2 linked regions of the Spinactinospora alkalitolerans genome follow. Each later gene encodes a partner of the first gene's protein in a complex. Links are inferred from orthologs where the notes say so. Each region holds a gene or a part of one and is shown on either strand. Other genes may lie near its edges.

Region 1 (4,162 bases):
ATCCGCGTTCTCGGCGGCTCGGGTCGGCGCTACGCGGGCATCGGCGACACCATCGTGGCGACGGTGAAGGACGCTCTTCCCAACGCCGGCGTGAAGAAGGGCGATGTCGTCAAGGCCGTTATCGTGCGCACCACCAAGGAGCGCCGCCGGCCCGACGGCTCCTACATCCGCTTCGATGAGAACGCCGCCGTGCTCATCAAGGACGGTGGGGACCCGCGAGGCACCCGCATCTTCGGCCCGGTCGGCCGTGAGCTGCGGGACAAGAAGTTCATGCGCATCATCTCGCTAGCGCCGGAGGTGCTCTAGGCGATGAAGATCAAATCAGGCGACGAGGTCATCGTCATCGCCGGCAAGGACAGGGGTGCCACCGGGAAGGTCCTCAGGGCCCTTCCCCGGGAGCAGCGTGTCGTCGTCGAGGGCGTCAACCTCATCAAGAAGCACAAGAAGGCCAATCAGGCGGGCGGCCAGCAGGGTGAGGTCGTCACCCAGGAGGCTGCGATCCACGTGAGCAACGTGGCGATCGTCGAGGACGGCAAGGCCACGCGCGTCGGTTACCGCTTCGAGGAAGACGGAACCAAGGTTCGGATCTCCCGCCGCACCGGTAAGGACATCTGATGACGGTTACGACTGAAGCCCCCGCGCTGCCGCGCCTCAAGGAGAAGTACCGCTCCGAGATCATCCAGGGTCTGCGCGACGAGTTCGACATCAAGAACATCATGCAGGTCCCCGGCCTGACCAAGATCGTGGTCAACATGGGTGTCGGTGAGGCCGCGCGCGACGCGAAGCTGATCCAGGGCGCGATCGCAGACCTGTCGGCGATCACGGGCCAGAAGCCCAAGGTGAACCGGGCGAAGAACTCCATCGCGCAGTTCAAGCTGCGCGAGGGCCAGCCGATCGGCGCCAGCGTCACGCTGCGCGGCGACCGGATGTGGGAGTTCCTCGACCGCCTGCTCTCCCTGGCGCTGCCCCGCATCCGCGACTTCCGCGGGCTCTCCCCGAAGCAGTTCGACGGCCGTGGCAACTACACCTTCGGTCTGACCGAGCAGGTCATGTTCCACGAGGTCGACCCGGACAAGGTCGACCGCCAGCGCGGCATGGACATCACGGTCGTCACCACGGCGACCAACGACGACGAAGGCCGTAGCCTGCTCAAGCGGCTCGGCTTCCCGTTCAAGGAAGCCTAGGGGTGACGACGGATGGCTAAGAAGGCACTGATCGCGAAGGCGAACCGGAAGCAGAAGTTCGAGGTTCGCGCGTATACTCGTTGCTCGCGGTGCGGCCGCCCGCGCGCCGTCTTCCGGAAGTTCGGCCTGTGCCGCATCTGCTTCCGCGAGATGGCGCACCGGGGCGAGCTCCCGGGCATCACCAAGTCCAGCTGGTAGAGAGTCTCGAGCACGGAGGCCGAGGGGGTCGGCTGCCGCAGTGCGGTAGCGCCGGCGGCACGCTCACACCTGAGCCATAGCCGCACCCCCTCATCCGTGACTCCGGAATCGGGGCTTCTCTGACAGGCTGCCCCGCCGTGGCGACGCGGCGGGCTGCTCGAAGCGGACGGCGGGGCACCGTCGTCCGCGCATGCGACAACCAACCGACGGGGCACGGCGGCCGGAGCGATCCGGCGCGGTGCCCATGACCACGCCGCAGGTCCTAGAGGAACCTCCGCTTCAGCGGGGGAACAGGCTCAAAGGGAAAGTCTGTCCTTGGGGAAACCCCGGCGAGGAAGGGCCAATCGGCCATGACGATGACCGACCCGATCGCAGACATGCTCACGCGTCTGCGCAACGCGAATTCGGCGTATCACGACACCGTGACCATGCCGTATTCCAAGATCAAGGCGCACATCGCCGAGATCCTCCAGCAGGAGGGCTACGTCCAGGGCTGGCGCTCTGAGGACGCCACCGTCGGCCAGAGCCTCGTGGTGGACCTGAAGTACGGGCCCACGCGTGAGCGCTCCATCGCCGGCATCCGCCGCGTCTCAAAGCCGGGCCTGCGGGTCTACGCGAGGAAGGACAACCTTCCGCGCGTCCTGGGCGGCCTCGGCGTGGCCATCATTTCGACGTCCGGCGGCCTGATGACGGACAAGCAGGCCAAGAAGAACGGCGTGGGCGGCGAAGTCCTCGCCTACGTCTGGTAGAGGGAGAGATTTCAGCATGTCGCGTATTGGCCGACTGCCGATCTCGGTCCCGAAGGGCGTCGAAGTCTCGATTGACGGGCAAGACGTCAAAGTCACGGGGCCGAAGGGCGAACTGAGCCACACCGTCGCCGAGCCGATCACCATCGCGCAGGAGGACGGCCAGATCAAGGTGGCGCGTCCGGACGACAAGCCCGAGAACCGCTCGCTGCACGGCCTGACCCGTGCGCTGATCGCGAACCTGATCGAGGGCGTCTCCAACGGCTACAGCAAGACCCTCGAGATCCACGGCGTGGGCTACAGGGTCCAGGCCAGGGGCTCCAACCTGGAGTTCTCCCTGGGCTACAGCCACCCCGTCGTCGTCGAGCCGCCGGAGGGCATCAGCTTCCGGGTGGAGAAGCCGACCCAGCTCGTCGTCGAGGGCATCGACAAGCAGCTCGTGGGCCAGGTGGCCGCCAACATCCGGGGCCTGCGCAAGCCCGACCCGTACAAGGCCAAGGGCGTGCGCTACCAGGGTGAGTACATCCGCCGCAAGGCCGGAAAGGCTGGTAAGTAGGCATGGCGAAGAGCACGACGCTGGTCCGCAGGGGCACGGCTTCGCGCGCGGCTTCCCGTGCGCGGCGGCACCTGCGGGTCCGCAAGAAGATCTCGGGTACCTCCGTGCGTCCGCGCCTGGTCGTCACCCGCTCCTCCAAGCACATGGTCGCCCAGATCGTGGACGACACCAAGGGCATGACCCTGGTGTCGGCCTCCACGATGGACGCGAGCATCCGTGGCGGCGAGGGCAAGAAGACCGAGAAGTCGCAGAAGGCGGGCGAGCTGCTCGCGCAGCGCGCCAAGGACGCCGGCATCACGGCCGTCGTCTTCGACCGCGGCGGCTACCGGTACCACGGCCGCATCGCAGCGCTGGCCGACGGCGCGCGTGCCGGCGGGCTGGAGTTCTAAGATCATGACTCCTGCCAAGAGCATTTTCATCGACGGGAAGAGGAACCACTGATGGCTGCAGCTCCGCGGCGCGGCGCCGGTGGCGAGCGGCGTGACCGCCGTGACGATCGCCGCGGCGGCGCCGCAGACAAGGGTGTCTCCTACATCGAGCGCGTGGTGAAGATCAACCGCGTGGCCAAGGTCGTCAAGGGCGGCCGGCGCTTCAGCTTCACCGCCCTGGTCGTCGTCGGCGACGGCAACGGCATGGTCGGTGTCGGCTACGGCAAGGCCAAGGAAGTCCCCGCGGCGATCGCCAAGGGTGTCGAAGAGGCCAAGAAGAACTTCTTCAAGGTCCCCCGGGTCCAGGGCACCATCGTGCACCAGGTCCAGGGCGAGGACGCCGCCGGCGTCGTCCTCCTGCGTCCGGCCGCCCCCGGTACCGGTGTCATCGCCGGTGGCCCGGTGCGCGCCGTGCTGGAGTGCGCCGGCATCCACGACGTCCTCAGCAAGTCGCTCGGATCGGCCAACCCGATCAACATCGTGCACGCGACGGTCGCGGCCCTCAAGGGCCTGAGCCGTCCGGAAGAGATCGCGGCCCGCCGCGGCCTGCCGATCGAGGACGTCGCTCCGGCCGCCATGCTGCGTGCCCGCGCGGAAGCGAAGGCGGGGGCCTGAGACCATGGCGAATCTGAAGATCACGCAGGTCCGCTCCAAGATCGGCGGCAAGCAGAAGCAGCGTGACAGCCTGCAGGCGCTGGGTCTTGGACGGATCGGCAAGTCCGTTGTCCGTGCAGACCGTCCCGAGGTTCGCGGCCAGATCAACATCGTTGCGCACCTCGTCACTGTCGAGGAGGTCGGCGAATGAACGACTACTCCCCCGACGAGCTGCTCAAGCTCCACCACCTGCGTCCGGCCCCCGGCTCCAACAAGGCCAAGATCCGCAAGGGTCGCGGCGAGGCGTCCAAGGGCAAGACCGCCGGTCGTGGTACCAAGGGCACGAAGGCTCGTTCCACCGTTCCCGTCGGCTTCGAGGGTGGCCAGATGCCCCTCATCCGCCGGGTCCCGAAGCTCAAGGGCTTCAGCAACGCCAGGTTCAAGACGACCTACCAG
Region 2 (3,482 bases), 810 kb from region 1 along the record:
GGGCGCGAGCGCCTTCCCGGTCAGCACGACCCGCTGGCTCGGCACCAGCCGCCGCCACTGCGGGCCGGAGGCCAGCAGCACCACCGGGACCCGGGTGCGCACCCGGGTCCCGTCGACGACGACCCACGTGCTGCGGGCCTCGATGACGTACTCGGCGCGGCCGGGCTGGGCGGGCCCCGCCCGTGGCCGCGGGTCCATGCTGATGACGACCTCCATGTCGACGCGGCGCTCCTGCTCGGCCAGTGAGGTGACCGGTGACGCCTGCACCGCGGCGAGCCTGCCGCCCGCGGCCAGCGCACCGGCGGCGCCGCACACCAGTACGGCGATCACCGCCGCGGCGGCGGCCTCGCCGCGCGGCAGCCGCAGAGCCGGGGCCAGGACCAGCGCGGCGCAGCCGAGCACGGCGGCCACCACGGCCGCGGTCCAGGGCGGTCCGCCGAGCAGGAGCAGGACGACCAGCCAGGTGCCCGCGGCCGGTGCGCACAGGCGGAGGTCGAGTGGAGCCCGTACTCCGGGGGCGTCGGTGCCCAGGTAGCTCACGAGACACCTCCGACGTGCACCAGCCCGTTGAGGTCGGCGAAGCGCTGCTCGCCGATCCCCGAGACCTCGTGTAGCTGCTCCACCGAGGCGAACCCGCCATTGGCGGTGCGGAAGTCGACGATGCGCTGCGCCAGCACCGGACCGACGCCCGGGAGCGCGTCGAGCTGTTCGAGGGTCGCGGTGTTGAGGTCGATCGGAGCGCCGGACGGCGCACCGGGACCGGGGACGGCACCGCCCCGGGCCCCGGCGGCGTCCGGCGCGGGGGCCACGCCGACCAGGACCTGCTCGCCGTCGACGAGCGGGCGGGCGAGGTTGAGCAGCCCCGGCTCGGTGCCGTCCCTGATCCCGCCGGCCGCGTCGATCGCGTCGGCCACCCGGGACCCGGTCGGCAGCGTGACGACGCCGGGCTCCGCCACCTCACCTCCCACGTGCACGGTGACCTCGCCCTCGGGGGTCTGCGACGGGGAGGAGGACGCCTGGACGCCCGCGTCGGAGGCCGCGGGACCGCTGCCGGCGCGCAGGGCGGGCGCCGGCTCGGGGTCGGCCCGGGCGTGCAGCATGAACCAGCAGGTGGCCAGCACCGCGGCGACGCAGACGCCGAGCAGCGCGCGGACCCCCGTGCGGCCCAGTCGCGGCCGGTCGCCGATGGCCGGGAGGAACCGGGCGAGCAGGGCGTGGATCCGATCGGTGCGCGGGGGATCGTCCGAGACCTCGACGTATCCGGGCGGTGCGCCGTCCGGAGGGGCCGGCGGATCCGGCGCGCGGCGCGGTCGGCGCTCCCTCGCCCCTGTTCCGGCCGGATGCGGTGCGCGGTGCCGCGCGCGAGGCCCGCCGGACCCGGCCCCGCCGTCCGCCGGCACGGCGTAGGGCGGCACCGGGATCGGGTCGACGGCGACGGGACCGGTGCCGTCAGGGGCGCCCCTGACGTCGGCCGAGGGCCCGCCGGCCGAGGGAGCGTCCGCGGAGCGGGAAGCCGATGAGGGAGCGGCGGACGAGGGATCGGTGGTCGGGGGAGCGGCGGACGGGGACTCGGCCGCCGAGGAGGCGACCGGCAGGGGTTCGGTGACCGAGGGGGCGGCCGCAGGGGAGCCGGGGGATCCGGCCGTCGGGGGCTCGACCGGCGACGCGGGCCCGGTCCTCGGGAGCCCGGCCGCAAGGGACTCGGTCAGGGCGCGCAGGCGCCGTGCCGCGGTGTCGTCCGCCGTGCGGGAGGAACGCTGGAAAGGTGGCATGGAAGCCACGCTAGGAACGCCCGCCCCGCCCTGTCGCAGCGAATTCCGCGCCTGTGGACAACCTGCGCCGGCCCCGGGGAGGGCGCCGTTCCGGAGTCCGGTGGCCGGATGGCCACCACCCCTGTCATCGGCTCGGACGCTCCGGCCTCGCGGCATCGGGACACGACGAAGGGCCGCCCTCTTTCGAGAAGAGGGCGGCCCTTCGGTTCAGGCTCACACGGTTCAGGCGGCCTGCTGGACCTTCTCCATGCGCCGAGCGATCGCGCTCTTGCGGTTCGCGGCCTGGTTCTTGTGGATGACGCCCTTGCTCGCGGCCTTGTCGAGCTGGCGAGCGGCGGCCCGCTGCAGGACGACGGCCTGCTCGGTGTTCCCGGCCTCGGCGGCTACGCGGAACTTGCGGATGGCCGTCTTCAGCGACGACTTGACCGCCTTGTTGCGCACGCGGGCCTTCTCGTTCTGCCGGTTGCGCTTCTTCTGCGACTTGATGTTCGCCATGCGAAAACGTGCTCCAGTTAAGTCAGATCGTGCGCCGATCGCGCGGGGAACGCCGGACGTGGGCAGCCGATCCACGACCTGGTTCCGCGGCACACCGACGCAGGTGTGAGTCCGAAGGGCTCATACGGAACGTGGAACGTCCGAGACACGGACTTCCATTATGCCTTCCCCCTCCGAGTGCTCGCACCATGCGAGGTCCGCGCACGGCGGCCCCGGCGGTCTCAGCGGGCCGGGTCCGACCAGCCCTCCTCGAACGCGGCCCAGTTCTCCTCGCTGGTGTCGTCGAGGACGTACAGCGCCATCCCGAAGTCCTCCCTGCGCTCGCCGTGCTCCGACAGCCCGATCCGCACCGCCTCGGTGGCCGCGGCCACGGTCTCGGCCGAGGAGACCGGGCCCCACCCCTCGTGGTCGAAGGAGGGCGCCCCGATGCGCACCGCCACGTCCTCGGGCACGGTCCGCAGGGCCAGGAGGGTCTGGCGCACCATGAACCCGCCGTACAGCGACTCCAGCGGCATCCCCGTGCCGTGGCCGCGGATCACGACCGCGTCGGCCTCCTCGGCGATCCGTTCCAGGTAGCCGGCCGACCAGAACCTCTCCTCGCGCGCCACCAGGAACACGGGCAGCCGCAGCCCGGGGATCAGTTCCACCGGCTGGGCCTCCACGGACAGCAGGTGGTCGGAGCCGATGGCCTCCCGGGTGCGTTCGAGCAGGTCGGGCAGTGACGGGTCGTTGGTGGTGACCGGTGCGATCGCGTAGTGCACCCCGTCGAAGCCCGCGGCCGCGACCTCGCCCGCCGCCGCGGCGGCCGCGGCCCTGGCGTCCTCGTCGAAGCGGTCCTCGGTGAGCGAGGAGCTTTCGGCCGTGTGGCTCATCCAGCCCAGCACGCGCACGTCGGGCAGCTCCCGCCGCACCCGGTCCAGGAACGCGCCCGCCCGCGCGTACCCCTCGGGGGCCAGCGTCCCGTCCGCGCCGATGTCCCCGACGTGGACGTAGAGGTCGGAGAACCCGCCCGCCCGCAGGCGCGGCAGCGCCGCGGCGAACTCCTCCCCGCCCCGGGAGCCGTCGACCCAGGCGTTCCCCAGCCACGCCGCGTCGTCCCCCGTTGACGCCGCCCACGGTGCCTTAGGGCCGGAGAACTGCATGCCCAGCAGCGTTCCCGCGCCCACCGCCACCACGAGAAGGGCTCCAAGACCTGCGAGGATCCGTTTCAGCAGC

Evidence for each region. Proteins that work in one complex are often made in the same cells at the same time.
Region 2: rpsH (region 1) and rpsT share a complex: the UniProt entries of both Bacillus subtilis proteins name them as parts of the 30S ribosomal subunit. The link is inferred for Spinactinospora alkalitolerans from one-to-one orthologs.

Annotation. Positions count from the first base shown.
Region 1 is NZ_JACCCC010000001.1:5,508,748-5,512,909, reverse strand. What follows is about bases 532-3,431. They hold rpsH (30S ribosomal protein S8), read left to right. Parts: upstream 532-1,732; coding sequence 1,733-2,131; downstream 2,132-3,431. Other genes in these bases: rpsE (30S ribosomal protein S5), read left to right, coding at 3,125-3,431; rplR (50S ribosomal protein L18), read left to right, coding at 2,687-3,073; rplF (50S ribosomal protein L6), read left to right, coding at 2,148-2,684; HDA32_RS24530 (type Z 30S ribosomal protein S14), read left to right, coding at 1,197-1,382; rplE (50S ribosomal protein L5), read left to right, coding at 615-1,184. Also shown: rplN (50S ribosomal protein L14), read left to right, coding at 1-306; more of rplX, read left to right, coding at 310-531; more of rpsE, read left to right, coding at 3,432-3,727; rpmD (50S ribosomal protein L30), read left to right, coding at 3,732-3,917; rplO (50S ribosomal protein L15), read left to right, coding at 3,914-4,162. UniProt on the Bacillus subtilis protein: One of the primary rRNA binding proteins, it binds directly to 16S rRNA central domain where it helps coordinate assembly of the platform of the 30S subunit.
Region 2 is NZ_JACCCC010000001.1:4,694,974-4,698,455, reverse strand. What follows is about bases 632-3,482. They hold rpsT (30S ribosomal protein S20), read right to left. Parts: upstream 2,268-3,482; coding sequence 1,995-2,267; downstream 632-1,994. Other genes in these bases: HDA32_RS20825 (hypothetical protein), read right to left, coding at 2,489-3,482; HDA32_RS30915 (ComEA family DNA-binding protein), read right to left, coding at 632-1,772. In the rest of the region: HDA32_RS20840 (ComEC/Rec2 family competence protein), read right to left, coding at 1-540; more of HDA32_RS30915, read right to left, coding at 537-631. UniProt on the Bacillus subtilis protein: Binds directly to 16S ribosomal RNA.